3 regions of the Actinoallomurus vinaceus genome follow, and region 1 is predicted to be linked to each of the others. Evidence: riboswitches for the same ligand, from Rfam matches in the RefSeq annotation. Region 1 holds a riboswitch; each other region holds the start of a gene.
What was found. Region 1 has a riboswitch for cyclic di-AMP ahead of ABEA24_RS24695 (CHAP domain-containing protein). Riboswitches for the same ligand answer to the same signal wherever they lie in the genome.

Region 1 (5,063 bases):
CGGCGGCCGACGCCGAATAGCTCAGCCATAGACGGCGGAACATCCTCTCCCGCAGCAACGTCAGCATCGATTCCCTTTCCAGTCCGAGCGGGCGAGAACGGGGCTGGGTGAACCGAGTTCGGCCGCCAGTTCGGGCTGGTGGTTCGCGCATTCCTCGGCCGGCCTGGTCGAGTACGGCGCCAGCTCCTCGACGCGTTTACGCAGGGTCTCCGGGTCGGCCGTGGTGGTGAGTCCGTGGGCGCGTAGCCAGTTGTCGTTGAAGGCGGTGGCCAGATACCGTTCGCCGCGGTCGCAGGCGAGGAAGGCGACCTGCCGACCGGAACGGGCACGTATCGCCTTGGCGAGAGCGACAGCGAGCGCCGCACCGGTGGAGACACCCGCGAGCAGTCCCTCCGAACGCACCAGGGTGCGGCATGCCTGATAGGCGTCCTCGTCGGTGACCTTGTACACCTCGTCCACCAGCGACAGGTCGAGGTTCGTCGGAGTCCAGCTCAGCCCCACGCCGGGGGTGAGGTAGGCGTGTGATTCGCCGCCGAAGACCGCGGAGCCTTCGACATCGACACCGACCACTTCCACGTACGGCGAGCGTTCTTTGACCGCACGGGCGATACCGCCGAGTTGGCCGCCGGTGGAGACGGTGCACACGACCGCCGACAGGCCGTGGGTCTGGTCGAGCAACTCACGGGCGGTGGTCCGGTAATGCGCCTGACCGTTGAGCGGGTTGAAGCACTGATCGGGACGGAAGGAATTCGTGATCTCGCGTTTCAGCCTGTTGGCGAGCGCGATCCGTGTCTTGTGGTACGAGCCGGAGTCATCGGGCTCGTCGACGACGACGATCTCTGCCCCGTAAGCCTCCAGGAGGCCGCGGTTGGTGGCAGTGAGCTTGGGATCGACGATGGCGATCACTCGGTAACCGCGGGATGCGCCGATCATCGCCAGTGCGATCGAGAAATTCCCCGAGGACGACTCGATGATCGTGCCGCCGGCGGACAGCTGCCCGGTCCGCTCGGCATGCTCGATGATGTACCAGGCCGGTCGGTCCTTCAGGCTGCCGGCCGGATTCGTGCCTTCCAGCTTGACGACGAGTTGCGCCTCGTCCTGAGTCGTGAGGTTGCGAAGACGTATCACGGGTGTGCACCCGATGACGTCCAGGAGCTCCGGCACATACGTATGCGCTGTTCGCATGGGTGATGGTCCTTATCGGTCGCGCGGCGTGACAGTGGGCCTTCTGCGCCGGCGTGGTGCCGACGCGCGCGACTGATCAGGATCGGAAAACGCACAGAACGGCCAGGGCGGCAGCCCAGTCGTGGCGTACTGAGTGACCTGTGTGTGCCGATATCGGCGGTGACCGCTCCCGCCCGTTCGCCTCGGCGTTCACCCACGCGAACATGGGCATGACGTGCGAAGACATGGGAGCACGTTGGCAGGAAAGACCCATCCGTAGCTGACTGTCAGAGGTCGATCCCATCGGCGGATCGTCGTGGCATCTATGCCCGCTGTTGTCGCAGGTCCCGTGTCCGAACGTGGGCATCGAATGCGAGGGGGAGGTGATGGTGAAAGTGCGATGGAAATCGCTATGAAGATGTCCTGCTGGAACGCATGGGCATCCGTATGCCATGAAGACCAACAGCGACAGGAAACCGTGGATAAGCAGGCCGGTGCGATCTCGACCTAACGCGGGGATCCTGGCGAACGCCATCACGGGTGTAACCATAGCCAGAAGATCGCCATAGCTGTTTAAGGTGAGGGTGGTAACTCCTTAATGGTTTGGCAACCCGAAAAAAGTTGGACCGAATATGTGTCAGTCCTTCGACTGTTGGAGTTTCGGGCGTGGGACCTTAACCGAGGTCCATCTACCAGCTCGCGCCTTCGAATGTCAGGTGCCGGCGTTCAGCTTCTGCTCGATGTCTCGAGACGAAGCGGTACCTCCTCAGATCGGGATGTCGCCAATATCCGATGACGGGGCGGCACCTCGCGGCGGGAGCGATACCGCGATGCAGGGATGATCGTTGAACATCTCCTACAGAGAGTAGTAAGCGAGGGCGAGCGGAGCGATCTGGGGCAGCGGTGACGGCGAGATGACGACTCGCCGCCGTGGCCTTCGGGTGAGTCGTGCGGTGGAACATCGCTCCAGCGTGACGCTAGGTGGTTGGGTGAGACGCGATCGGTGAGACCGCTGATTCTCTCAGTTCTTATCTCCAGGCTCACTTGCCGCTTCCGCGACATTGCTACTACATTGCGTCGGAGTCGGACTGCGATCTACCTCCCACCAGGGAGGTACGGTCTGATCCGCCTAGTCCTGTGCCGCAGCCGGCGGCGCGGGAGCCGGGGACCCATCTGTCTCTGGGGTGAATCCGCCTGTGCGGTAGGGCTTCCCTGGCCCGAACCCGTCAGCTAACCCGGTCGGCGGTATAGGGAGAGCGATGGATCCGGTAGGACACAAGCTGCTGCAGATCGCCAAGAGCCAGCTCGGGTACGCCGAGAAGAGCGGCGGTTACACCAAGTACGGCGACTGGTACGGCAAGCATGTCGACAAGGGCTCCTACTACAAGACGGCCCCCTGGTGCGACATGTTCCTGGCCTGGGCTGCCGACAAGGCCGGTGTTGAGGACTGGGCGGGCGAGTTCGCCTCCACACCCCAGCACGCGCTGTGGTTCCAGAAGCATCATGCCTGGGGACACAAGCCCGAGCCAGGAGCGATCGTCTTCTTCTCCTTCTCCGGGAACAAGAGCATCGGCGGCATCGAACACGTCGGCATCGTGGAGAAGGTCGACGGCCACACGCTGCACACCATCGAGGCCAACCACAACAATGCATTGCTGCGCGCGACCCGGGACATCAGCCAGGTCGTCGGGTTCGGGTATCCGGCGAAGGTGAAGGTCAAGGGCAAGTCGATCCCGGGCACGGAGCAGAAGGCAGAGCAGAAGACGGGGGAGAAGTACGTTCCGAAGCACTCCGCTCCGCCGCCCTCGGTCGGGTCGCTCGTCAGCGACGTCGGGCCGGCGACGCATGCCGTCCAGACGACTCACTCAGCACCGGAAAAGCCATCCGCGTTCGCCGAGCAAGGTGCCGCGTTGACCGGGCTCCTGGCCGTCGTCGTATTCGGAACGGCCGCGCTGGCCATCGCCAAGTCCAAGGTCAAGGTGCCGGTGCCCTCTTCCGGAGTGCAGCTTCGCAAACGCGGAAGGCACCACCGCACTCCGGCCGAGCTGCCGGCGGATGTCACCGTAGCTCATCTCGAGGACGCCGACGCGAGTACGACCGTCATGCCTGCGCTCACCGCGCACGCGGCGGCGCAGGCCGAGGATCGCGAATTCTGGGGCAAGATCTCTGAGCTGGAGGAGGACACGGAACTCGCGTTCTGGGACTCGCTTCATTCGGTCGTGGCCGACACGAGTCAGAAGGCAGGCTCATCAAGGTCGGCAGTGTCCTCCGGCCGTTGACGAGGCTCTTCTCCCTGTGGTCGGCCACGTCGAGCCGTAGCCGATTCGTCGGGACGGGCCGCTACGACCTGGCCTTCCATGCGCCGCTCTGGGCGGTTGAGGTCCGGCGCGGTGCCGTCATCACCAACAGGGGCGTCGTCGGCGTGGAGATCACACCTTTCCGAATATGAAACGACTTCCAGTGGCGGCGTGGGGCGGACCGAGCGCGATGAGTGTGTCTGGCGGAGACATTCGGGCGGTACGAGCCCTCGATGGTCAACTTCCCGCACGGACCCTTGAGGGTTACCGCCGTGGGGGTTCTGTCGTCCGTCGAGAACTCGAAGACGCGGAACGATGGCGACGTGACCTCCTCGGCCGGCCGACCGGATCATCCGACCAGACATCCGCCGCTGCGGGACGGTTGCTCTGCGTCTGGAACGCCTATGCGCTGCAAACGCTCGGTGAACACCTACTCGACGCCATCCATCCCTACGACGACGGAAACCTGCCGTCCGGAGCGGCGGCTCGGACCCTCGCCTTCCTCGGACAGGTCGAGCGCTGGCTCTTTCATGCGCGCCGAATAGCGATTGATTCGACCTACCGGATCGAAGACCACGTTCACCTTCCCGCGGACCCTCCGACCTGGCGCGTGGATGAGCCCAGCGATCGTCGGCTGCTGGCGGCGACGGCGACGGCCGCGCGGGCGATCCACGCGCGAGGCCTGGTCGCTCTGGTCCGCCATGCGGATGTGCCGGGAATCCGGTCTGAGGACCGCGACCGCCTCAGGCGAATCCTCGGCCGTGCCGGCGATGCGATCGAGTATGCGGCGCGAGCATCGCTCGACGGTGATCCGGCGACCATGCCGACACCTCCCGATGTGCACCTGCGGTACGCGATCCGCACCCTGTACGCATTCGGCCAATACCTCGCGATGCCGCATCTGCTCGATGGCCGAGACGCTACGAGGGCGGTCTCCCTGGCCGCCCGCGTCGTGGAGAAGACCGATCCATGGTGCCTCACGGACCCTGACCAACGCCCCATCCTTCAGTCGCTCCCCGGAGCGCACGCCGTTCTCGAGCGGATGTGGGCGGCGGACAGCTGCCGGGCGGCGACCGTGCGCGTTCAGGCCCAGATCGCCGCGGCGCTGCGCCTGGGAGCGATCGTTTTCGCGGTCGACCGGGCCGGTGAACGGCTGGGATGTTTTCACCGCTGTCCGTGGCCGGCCGTATATGAGGTGCGGCGTCCGGTGACGATCGGCGGCATCCAGCTCTGGCCATTGCAGCACTTCACTTACGACGTCACGGGTCCGCGCGAAACGGACCTGTTCGCGCGTCGCATCCTCGTGTCGGTCTTCACCCCCGCAGAGGATCGGCCGATCGGCTGGTGACGATTCTGCGCCGGTCTCCTCCTATGGTACGCAGTAGGTGTAAGCCGCTCTTGCTCCGTGATCGAGCCTGCACGGCCTAACACTTGGTGCGGGCCCAATCCTGACCGTCCCTACATGTACTATGGTCCATAGTAGAATGGGGGTGCGACAGCAGTCCGGGGACATGGAGTAGGCGATGGCACTACGGCAGTTCGGTGAACTCGAAGCAGCGATCATGGATTGCCTCTGGCGCTATGGCCGGCCGGTTCCGGTGC
Region 2 (5,063 bases), on a different contig from region 1:
GCGCTCCCAGACGGGAGGGCTCGGCATGACACTCCTGTACGAGCGCGCCCCCGCGGCGCTCGACCTGACCGACATCGTCGAATCGGCCGCCGACGCACTGGAGGAGGCCTCCGCCGAGGAGATCATCCGGTGGGCGATCGCGACCTTCGGCGACCGGATCTGCGTCACGTCGTCCATGAAGGACGCCGTGCTGGTCGACATCGCCTCGAAGGTCCGCCCCGGCATCGACGTGCTGTTCGTCGACACCGGCTACCACTTCGCCGAGACGGTCGGCACGCGTGACGCCGTCGAGGCCGTCTACCCGGTCAACGTGGTCAACGTCACCCCCTCCCGGACCGTCGCCGAGCAGGAGCGCGACCTCGGGCCCCGGCTGTACGGCCGGAACCCGGACCTGTGCTGCCACCTGCGCAAGGTCGAGCCGCTGAACCGCGCGCTCGAGCCGTACCTCGCGTGGATCACGGGCATCCGGCGTGAGGAGACCTCGCACCGGCGCGGCTCGCGCGTGGTCGAGTGGAACGCCGCGCGCGGGAAGGTCAAGGTCAACCCCCTCGCCCGCTGGACCCAGGCCCAGCTCCACGACTACATCGAGGAGCACGGCATCCTGGTGAACCCGCTGCAGTACGACGGGTACCCCTCGATCGGCTGCGAGCCCTGCACCAAGCAGGTCGCGCCGGGCGAGGACCCGCGCAGCGGACGCTGGGCCGGCACCGGAAAGACCGAATGCGGCATCAACCTCTGAGCACGCGGACGATCCCGCTGGTCGTGGTGGCCCACGGCAGCCGGGATCCCCGTGCGGCGGCGACGATCGAGGAACTTCTCGATCTTGTTCGTCGTTCATCGGGGGTGCGGGTCGTGACCTCGTATCTCGACCACGCTCCCCCGGCCCCGGGGCAGGCGCTCGGTGGTCTCGTCGGAGAGGGGGCCGACGAGGCCGTCGTGCTCCCTCTGCTGCTCACCGCGGCGTACCACAGCAAGACCGACATCCCGGGGGCGCTCAGCGAGGTACACAGCGCCCACCCGCGGCTGACCCTGCACTACGGGGCGACGCTGGGCCCGCACCCGCTGATGACGCGGGCCCTGGAGCGGCGGCTCGCCGAGGTCGGCGTCCGCCCCGACCCGGGCACCGCTCTGGTGCTCGCCGCCGCCGGTTCCAGCGATCCGGCGGCGAACGCGACGATCGGCCGGATGGCGCGGGACTGGCGCGGCTGGCGCTCCGTCGTCCCCGCGTACGCCTCCGCGGCCCGTCCCACCCCTGCCGAAGCCGTACGCATGCTGTACGACGCGGGCGCGCCGCGAGTGGCGGTGGCGTCCTACTTCCTGGCCCCGGGCTACTTCGCGGACAAGGTCCGCGAGGAGTCCCTGGAGGCCGGGGCGGTGGCGGTCTCGCCCGTGCTGGGCGCCGCGCCCGAGGTGGCGGAGATCACCGTGCAGCGTTATCGCGAGATCCTGACGCGTGGCGATCGCGTCGCGGCAGCGGGCTGACACCTTCCCTCCGTGGCGCGCTGACACCTTCCCTCCGTGGCGCGCTGACACCTTCCCTCCGTGGCGCTCCGGCGCGCCTCCTACCGGGCGGCGGTCACCTGCCGTGACGGGCCGCGGAATACCCTGCGCCGTAAGGCTGTTCGGATATGTGGCGACGCTGATCGCCCTTTGCGGCCACTCATGATTGTTCTGGCCGGAAAGGTAAAAGTCGATCAAACGGCTGCCGGATTGATCTTTATAGCGATCTTTGTGGCACCCATCACGTGACTTATGTCCGACGGTGGTATTTGGCACGTCGCTATTTGTCTGATATGTTCCTCTCAGTCCGGCGACGCCCCCCACGCGCCGCCCGACATCCGCCGGCACGGCCGGCCCACCAGCGCAGACAGCGCGGCGCGAAGACGCGTGCGAGGGCCTCCGTACAGAGCCGAGACGGTTCATATCCCAAAACGCGCCACTCCCGTGGACTACCCGTTGATCCATTTTGGAGCGGGAGCGGCAACGTCGAGTCCGTGAAGATCACGGAGCCGGGGACCCATCAGAAGTCCCGGGGTGAATCGGCACATCCCCTGTGCCGTAGGGCCGACTTCCACGCCCGAACCCGTCAGCTAACCCGGTAGGCGTACTGGAAGTAAGGAGCAGAACCTTGTCCGCGAGTCCGCCCTGATCTGAATACCGGCCGTCACCGCTACCCCTAGCCCGGCGACGGCAGACGTGTCTCTTTGTTCGAGCCGCCCGCATGAGCGGGCGACCCGCTGAATCCGCACCTCGCGGAACCGGGGACCCACCGCATCACTGGGGTGAATCGGCACATCGTGCCGTAGGGCAGCTTCCACGCCCGAACCCGTCAGCTAACCCGGTAAGCGGCATGGAAGCCGAAGGAGTACCCCCCTGTGTCCCCTCGACACGCCAAACCCCGCTTCACCCTGAACCGCAAGACCCTCGCCGGCGTCATCGCCGGCACCGCCACCGCCGGCGCGGCCGCGATCACCGTGGCCTCCGCAGGGCCGGCTCTCTCCGCGCAGATCCCCGGTGCGACCCACCAGGCGGCGCACCATGTCGCGCAGATACCGAATCCCGGTATGGGTAGGGCGATCCAGACCAACGCCCTGCGCGACGACCCGCGCGTCAAGACGCGCGCCCTCGCCGCGCCGCAGAAGCAGGTGCAGAAGAGGCTGCCCTCGGCCACGGACGTGCTGAAGCTCGCCGTCTCCCAGGTCGGCACCACCGAGAACGCGGCCGGCGGCAGCAAGTTCAACCAGTGGTTCATGGGCACCCCGTACGCCGCGCGCGGCGTGGCGGAGAACGGCGGGTCCGTCGGCGACTACGCCAACGCCTCGTGGTGCGACATGTTCGTCTCCTGGGTCGGCGACCAGCTGGGCGTCAAGGGAATGGGCGCTGACGCGTTCACCCCGGCCCACGCCAAGTGGTTCATCTCGCAGGGCCGCTGGGGCAACGCGCCCAAGCCCGGGGCCGTCGTCTTCTTCTCCTGGAACGGCGGCGGTGTCGACGGCATCGACCACGTCGGCCTGGTCATCAAGGACAACCACGACGGCACCATCCAGACCGTCGAGGGCAACACGGACGACGCCGTGAAGATCCGGACCCGGAGCACCTCCTCTGTCGTGGGCTACGGCTACCCGGAGTACGCCCAGTAATCGCCCGGGCCGGCGCGTGCCGCGTCGCCGCCGAGCGATGCGGCGCGCGCCGACCTCCCCTTCCCGGGCGGTCCTTCGAATCCCCCTGGCATCGCCCCTGGGATCCCCCCATCCCTCATGCCCCCGTTCCCCCATGCCCCCGAAAGGAATTTCCATGATCAGGTTCTCGACGAAGGCCATCGCCACCGCGGCCGCCGGCGTCACCCTGGCCGGCGCCGGCGTGACCACCGCCCTCGCTTACGGAAACACCCCGGAGTCGGCATCCTCGGCGCAGAGCGCCCCCGCGGCGTCCGCCCCGCAGGCGCCCGAGCAGACCGAGAAACGCGTCGCCACGGCGAACCAGGACCGGCTGTTCGTGAGCATCAAGAAGGACCTCAAGAAGGAGAAGAAGGCGGCCCTGCCCGGCGGCGTCTCGACCGCGACGTCCTTCTGGGACCCGTCGACGGCCTCCGGCAAGCCGATGTCGTACCAGACGCTCGCCAGCCCGTACTGGCCGCTCGGCACCAAGGTGAAGGTCACCTACAACGGTAAGAGCGAGATCGGCATCGTGGAGGACTTCGGCCCGGCCGAGTGGGCCGTCGCGCAGCACAACCCGCCGGCGCTCATCGACCTGTCGGAGAAGATGATGCAGCACCTCACCGGCACCGCGTCGAACTCGATCACGGTCAAGTTCCAGGTCCTCGAACTGGGCAAGGGCGGCGTGTACCGCCACTCTGGCACCGGCTACGCCACGGCCACCGGCAAGGCGTAACCGCCCCCTCGACACCGGCAGGGCGTCACCCGCTCCCCCCCTCGCCTGCCGGTCCGGACGGCGCGGGATCCCCTCATTTGAGGAGATCCCGCGCCGTTCTGCCGTTCCCGACGGCTTGCTGTTCCCGGCGGCTCACCGTTCCCAGCTCACCGTTCCCGGCTTGTCCTTCCCCGGCGGCTTGTCCTTCCCGAGGGCTTGTCCTTCCCGACGGCCGCCCTTGCCCGGAAGGAATGAACTGCGGTTCAATTCTTGCGTGCCCTACCGCCGTACGCCCCGTGTCGAGGCCCGGCTCAGCGCCTCCCGGGACCGCATCCGCGCCGCCGCGCTGGCGGTCGTCGCCGAGCGCGGCTACGCCGGCTGCTCGATCGCGGCCGTCGCCCGGCGAGCGGGCGTCGCGACCGGCAGTGTCTACCGCCACTTCCCGGCAAAGGCCGACCTGGTCGCGGAGGTCTTCCGGGTGGCCTCCCAGCGCGAGGTCGACGCGTTCGCGCGCGCCGCGTCGCTGGAGAGCTCGGCGGCGGAGGGGATCGCGGCGGTGATCGAGACGTTCGCGGGCCGGGCCCTGCGGGCCCCGCGGATGGCGTACGCGCTCCTCGCCGAGCCGGTGGATCCCGCCGTCGACGCCGAGCGCCTGGTCTTCCGCCGGGCGTACGCCGCCGTCCTCGCCGGGCTCATCGGCCGTGGCATCGCCGCCGGTGAGCTCCCCGAGCAGGACGTCGAGGTCAGCGCCGCGGCGCTCGTCGGAGCCATCGGCGAGGCCCTCGTCGGCCCCCTCGCGATCGGTGCCGGCCGTTCCGCCGAGCCGCACGCCGCCGACGACGCGGACGTACGGGTGCATGCCGCCGGCCACGCGAGCGCACCGGAAGATGCCGCGGACAGCACGAACGCACCGGCACATGCCGCCGACGACGCAAACGTACCGGCGCATGCCGCCGATGGCGCGGACGCGCGAACACATGCCGCCGGCCACGCGGACGCGCAGGCCGGCTTGATAGCGCATCTCATCACCTTCGCCCAGCGCAGCATCGGAGCGGTCGATGACGACACATGAGGTCTTCAACCAGGTCCCCCCGCTCGTCGGTCATGACGTGGCCGACGACCCCGCCCTCCTGGACGGGCTCTTCCGCGAAGGCGGCGGCTGGGCGGCCGAGGCCGTCCACGAGCTCGGCCGG
Region 3 (5,063 bases), on a different contig from region 1:
GGTGAACAGCGCCTCGGCGCTGATGATGATCGCGAGACCTCGCTTCAGCTGGGTCATCGCCGTGGGGGTGAGGGACGCCGGTCCATCGGCCTCCTCGAAGGGCGCCAAGGCGTGGTCGATCAGACCGAAGCGGATGCCGGGGCGGGTCGTCGGGTTCGCGGGTGCCGTGATCGTGTGGGAGATCATCGCGCGTACCGCACCTTGATACGCGTGGATCCCGCGCATCAGGTACTCGCAGGCGAAGGCGACGCGCTCGGCCGGGTCGGCCGAGCCGGCGACCGGCGCGAGGGCCTGCGCCGGCTCCGGCCACACCCCCACCAGGGACTCCCGTACGAGCGAGACCAGGTCGGGGAAGTAGCGGTAGGCGGTGGCCTCGGAGACCAGGGCGGCCCGTGCGACCTGCGGCATCGTTATCTCGGCGCCGGAGCGGATGAGCTCACGGCAGGCGTCGACGATGGCCTTGCGCGTGCGGGCCTTCTGGTTCGCGCGCCCTGTGGTGCTGCTGTCGACCATCGACAGATGACCTCTCTCATTGTGGGGGCAAGGTCTTCTCGTGAGAGTGTACTTGCATGTTTTGTGAGTGCCTTGTACCGTTACGAGAGTAAACTCTCATGAAGGGGGCGTCATGACCCAGGTTTCGATCGTCGGCAGTGATGGCGGCGAAGTCGTGCAGCTGGGACCCACCACCATGCGGATCCTGGAGGACGGCAGCACCACCGGGCACCGCCTCGGAATAGGCGAGATCACCGTTGCTCCGCACACCGACGGCCCGCCGCAGCATCGGCACGCCCGGCACGACGAGGGCTTCTACGTGGTCTCCGGCACCGCCCGGTTCACGATCGGCACCACGACGTACGACGCGCCGGCCGGCACCCTCGCGATGATCCCGCCGGGCGCTCCGCACACCTTCGCGAACCCCACCGACGAGCCGCTGGTGCTGCTGAACACCTTCACCCCCGACCTGTACGTGCAGTACTTCCGCGACCTTCGCGACATGATCGAGCAGGGCGGGGCGCTGACCCCGGAGGCGACCGAAAAGGTCATGAACCGGTACGACACCGAAGCGGCCACCGACTACGCCGACTGACGAGTACGCGCCGGCGCCGGTGCGCTGCGGGCGACAGGCCCGAGAGCCCGGCCGCCCTCATCCCTCACGTTCTTCAGGAGATTCAGGTACCCATGGCCACATACACGCTTTCCACCGCCTTCGGCGACATCCCCCTCACCGTTTCCGAACGCGGGCAGGGTCGCCCCGTCCTGCTGCTCCACGGCGGTGCGGGCCCGACCTCGGTCGCCGGGTTCGCCGACCTGATGGCCGCGCGCGCCCCGCTTCGGGTGCTGACCCCCGTCAATCCCGGTTTCGCCGGAACCCCGCGCCCCGACGGGCTCGATTCGATCCGGAGACTCGGCGAGCTCTACCGTCACCTGCTCGACCATCTTGAGCTGTCCGGCGTGACCGTCATCGGCAGTTCGATCGGTGGCTGGGCCGCGGCGGAACTCGCGCTCGCGAGCGAGCGCGTCGAGCAACTCGTCCTGGTCGACGCCGTCGGCATGGAGAGCGCCGAACACCCTGTCGCCGACTTCTTCTCCCTCACGCTCGACCAGATCGCCGATTTCAGCTACGCGAATCCCGACGCCTATCGGATCGACCCCGGGGCGCTGACCGACGCGCAGAAAGCCGTCACCGCGGGCAACCGGGCGGCCCTGCAGGCCTATGGCGGCCGGTCGATGTCCGATCCGAGCCTGGAATCACGCCTGGCCGGCATCGCCGCCCCGACCCTCGTCGTCTGGGGCGAGGCGGACCGGATCGCGACACCGGCCTACGGCAGGCAGTACGCCGCCGCCATCCCCGGCGCCGCCTTCCAGCTGATGCCGGATGCCGGGCACCTACCGCAGATCGAGACCCCGGAGGCATTGCTGACCATCGTCGACCGGTTCATCGGCGATCCACAGCTGAAATCCGAAGCCTAGACACCGCGATCACAAAGATCATCACACCGGCGATCGCGCCGCCCCAGTCCAGACCGACGATCGCGAACGTCCAGGCGGCCACCAGCGCCTGTAGGACGCCGAGCCGATTCCACCAGTGCGACGGCTTCCGGTGTGATCCGGCGGCTCGCAGCAGTGACACGCCGGATCCGTTACGGGCGGCTGGCGCCGTCGTAGTGGGAGACCCAGTACGGGTTGGACATGCTGTCCAGCCTGATGACTTCTCCGGTCCGGGGCGCGTGGATGAATTTGCCGCCGCCGACGTAGATGCCCTCGTGGCCCATGTCGTCGAAGTAGACGAGGTCGCCGGGCTGCAGGTCGGACTTGGAGACATGGCGAGTGGCGCTGTACTGGTCGGGGACGACGCGGGGGAGGTTCACGCCGGCGGCACGCCAGGACATCATCGTCAGGCCGGAGCAGTCGTAGCCTTTCGGTCCGGTGCCGCCCCAGATGTAGGGCTTGCCGAGCTGGGCGTAGGCGTACTCCACGGCCTTACGCGCGGGCCCCGAGGCGGGCCCGTTGTACGTGCCACCGGCTCCCGAGCCGGGCGCGGCCGTGGATTCACCGGCCTTGCGCAACAGATTCTTCTGTTTGGCGATGGCCTTCTCGACCGTGGCCTTGCGCGTCTTCAACGCGGCAGCCTTCTGCGAGACGGTCTGGTAGGCGGATTGCGCCTCCGCTTGTTCCCGGCGCAGGCGCTGCGTGGAGGCCAGGAACGCTGTGAGCTCTTGCCCGCGGTTGTTCGACAGCTGAGTGAACGCCGACATCTGGTTCAGCGCCGCGTCCGGGTCCTTGGACGCGAGCACCGTGGCGGTGGTGGAATCGAGAGTGCCGCTCTTGTACGCCTCGGCGGCGATCTGCGCGACGCGCGCGTGCAGGCTCTCGTAGACGCGTCTTTCGGTTTTCGTCTGGCTGTTGAGTGCCTTGAGCCTCTTCTTCGCCGCGTCCAGCTCGGTCTTGGCCTTGTTGTACTGATCAACGATCTTGTCGACCTGGCCGTTGAGTTTTTCCAGCTCCTTCTTCGCGGCCGCAGCCGAGGGCTTGGGGCTCGCCTCGGCGGGGGCCGTCGTGAGAGTCACCGCGACCGCGACCGAAAGCGCCGAGCACAGCCGGAGCGATCGACGCAGCAGTGGACGACCTGCGGCATCCGCGTTCGGGTGGAAGAACGCCACGTGAGAGCTCCTCTCCTAGTCCGCCTACCGGGTTAGCTGTCGGGCTCGGGCCGGAGTCGCCCTACCGGGCGCTGGTGCGCGCCGGATTCGCCCCGGGAGTCTCGGGTCCCCGGTTCCCTCAAGGGATTCGGCGGTCGGCCGTGCCTCGTGTGAAGCAGGGGGCGGCCGATCTCTGACGGAGTGTAGGAGATCTCTTCAGTCTTCTGCCACCCGATGGGGTGATCTGATGGGATAAGTCATGCCGGTGAAGGTGTGGTCTCCTACAGTCGATAGGAGGTTGGTTCTGGTGAGAGGGGCCGTGGGGTGTCAGCAGAAGAACGGCATCGCGGTGAGCCAGCCCGCTGAGATCAGGGCGGGGAGGGCGACGGAGGTCGTCGCCGTGGCCCACGTCAGGTGCCGGAGGTGACCGTTGTCGGCGGTGGCGGACGGCGTCTCGAGGCGGGTGAGTCGCTGATCGATCTCTGATCCGCGTGCACCGTGGGCGGCCAGCCCGCCTATCGGGCTCGGGGCGATCGCCAGTTTCCGGAGCGCGCCGGCGACCGCGCGCCGGCCACACCGCCGCGCCGCGACGTCATCGGCGGTCATCTCCAGCAGGATGGGCAGGCAACGGCGTGCGTCACGGAAGGTCGGCAGCCAGAACAGCGCGGCCGCCAGCGCGTCGACCGTCGTGAGGAACAGATGGTGGCGGTAGCGCAGATGTGCCCGTTCGTGTGCCAGGACCGCCTGCAGCTGGATGTCGTCCAGTTGGTCGAGGGCGCCGCTGCTGAGGACGATCGGGCGCCTTCGCGACGGCACGCAGTAGGCGACCGGCAGCGGATGGTCGAGAACGCAGACGTCGTCGATGTCGCCGGGAAGCCGAACGACGAACTGCAGCGCCTCCTGGTGGCGGCGGCGCTGGGCCACGGTGCGCCGGTACCGGCTTGCGGCCACAAAGATCGCGGCGGTCGCGCTGAGAAGGAGGGCGGTGTTGAGGATGTACGCCGCGGGGTCGCCGGATCCGTCGTGATGGTGCCAGCAGTCGGCCGCCCACTCCGCCGCCCTGTGCACCAGGCCGTGCCGGCCGGTCGAGACCAGCGCGACCACCCCGACAAGGGCCGCGATGGCACCTGCCAGAGCTCCCAGCCACGCCAGAGCGGCGATCCGGGGGATCCGCTGACACCAGGCACTGCGGCTCAGCACCGGCCCGGCGCCGGCGCCGAGGGCGAGGGTGAGGACGCCGAGCCCGGCGAGCTGGCTCACGAACGCGGTTCCGTCGGAGCCGAACGCTGTGCGAGCTCCACCAAGAGCCGGTGCGCGTCCTGCGGGTCGATGGTCTCGACGAACCGGGCCAGGACCGGACCACGGTCGGTGGTCTGGGCCAGCGCCTCGGCCATCACCTGCGCGACGTGATCCTCACGGCTGCGCGTCGGAGCGTACCGCCAGGCGTTCCGGTCGGCCGTCCGTGACAGGAAGCCTTTCTGGACGAGCCGGTCGGCGACGGTCTGGACGGTCGTGTACGCCGATCGCTTGGCCGATCCGGCGTTGACCTTCTCCATCAGCTCGCGGATGAGCAGCGGCTTCTGGGCATCCCACAGCGCCTCCATGATCGCTCGCTCGAGCGGGCCCGCGATCGCCACCTGTCCGTCTCCCTCCCCGGTCCGCACCATTGTGACCTATGCGGCAGGGCGGCCGACGTGAGTCGCCGACGGCCGAAGCGCGGCCTTGGAGCTTCGCACGCGGGACTCAGCCGAGGTCCATGTACCAGCTCATGCCTTCACCGAAGGTCCGGAGAACGACTTCTTGTTCACCGATCAGCGACGGGCGACCGGGCAGCGGACCGACAACGGTCAGATGCCAGCGTTGCGCCTCCGCTCGGTGTCCGGGGACGAAGCGGTACCTCCCCAGATCCGGGTGCCGCCAATA

Region 2: linked by a shared signal. The riboswitch ahead of ABEA24_RS23695 (CHAP domain-containing protein) and the one ahead of ABEA24_RS24695 (CHAP domain-containing protein) in region 1 are both predicted to bind cyclic di-AMP.
Region 3: linked by a shared signal. The riboswitch ahead of ABEA24_RS38330 (C40 family peptidase) and the one ahead of ABEA24_RS24695 (CHAP domain-containing protein) in region 1 are both predicted to bind cyclic di-AMP.

The regions. Positions count from the first base shown of each region.
Region 1 is NZ_BAABHK010000007.1:75,619-80,681, reverse strand. It holds gene ABEA24_RS24705 (MFS transporter) at 1-67, opposite strand, end outside; gene ABEA24_RS24700 (cysteine synthase family protein) at 61-1,185, opposite strand; cyclic di-AMP (ydaO/yuaA leader) riboswitch at 2,281-2,424, shown strand; gene ABEA24_RS24695 (CHAP domain-containing protein) at 2,424-3,443, shown strand; gene ABEA24_RS24690 (hypothetical protein) at 3,844-4,809, shown strand; gene ABEA24_RS24685 (BlaI/MecI/CopY family transcriptional regulator) at 4,985-5,063, shown strand, end outside.
Region 2 is NZ_BAABHK010000006.1:443,454-448,516, reverse strand. It holds gene ABEA24_RS23710 (PDDEXK family nuclease) at 1-29, shown strand, start outside; gene ABEA24_RS23705 (phosphoadenylyl-sulfate reductase) at 26-739, shown strand; gene ABEA24_RS23700 (sirohydrochlorin chelatase) at 721-1,482, shown strand; cyclic di-AMP (ydaO/yuaA leader) riboswitch at 1,975-2,119, shown strand; cyclic di-AMP (ydaO/yuaA leader) riboswitch at 2,226-2,362, shown strand; gene ABEA24_RS23695 (CHAP domain-containing protein) at 2,376-3,140, shown strand; gene ABEA24_RS23690 (RlpA-like double-psi beta-barrel domain-containing protein) at 3,295-3,891, shown strand; gene ABEA24_RS23685 (TetR/AcrR family transcriptional regulator) at 4,145-4,942, shown strand; gene ABEA24_RS23680 (acyl-CoA dehydrogenase family protein) at 4,929-5,063, shown strand, end outside.
Region 3 is NZ_BAABHK010000014.1:141,593-146,655, forward strand. It holds gene ABEA24_RS38315 (TetR/AcrR family transcriptional regulator) at 1-513, opposite strand, end outside; gene ABEA24_RS38320 (cupin domain-containing protein) at 626-1,087, shown strand; gene ABEA24_RS38325 (alpha/beta fold hydrolase) at 1,180-1,971, shown strand; gene ABEA24_RS38330 (C40 family peptidase) at 2,142-3,161, opposite strand; cyclic di-AMP (ydaO/yuaA leader) riboswitch at 3,167-3,304, opposite strand; gene ABEA24_RS38335 (M56 family metallopeptidase) at 3,468-4,400, opposite strand; gene ABEA24_RS38340 (BlaI/MecI/CopY family transcriptional regulator) at 4,397-4,777, opposite strand; gene ABEA24_RS38345 (hypothetical protein) at 4,884-5,063, opposite strand, start outside.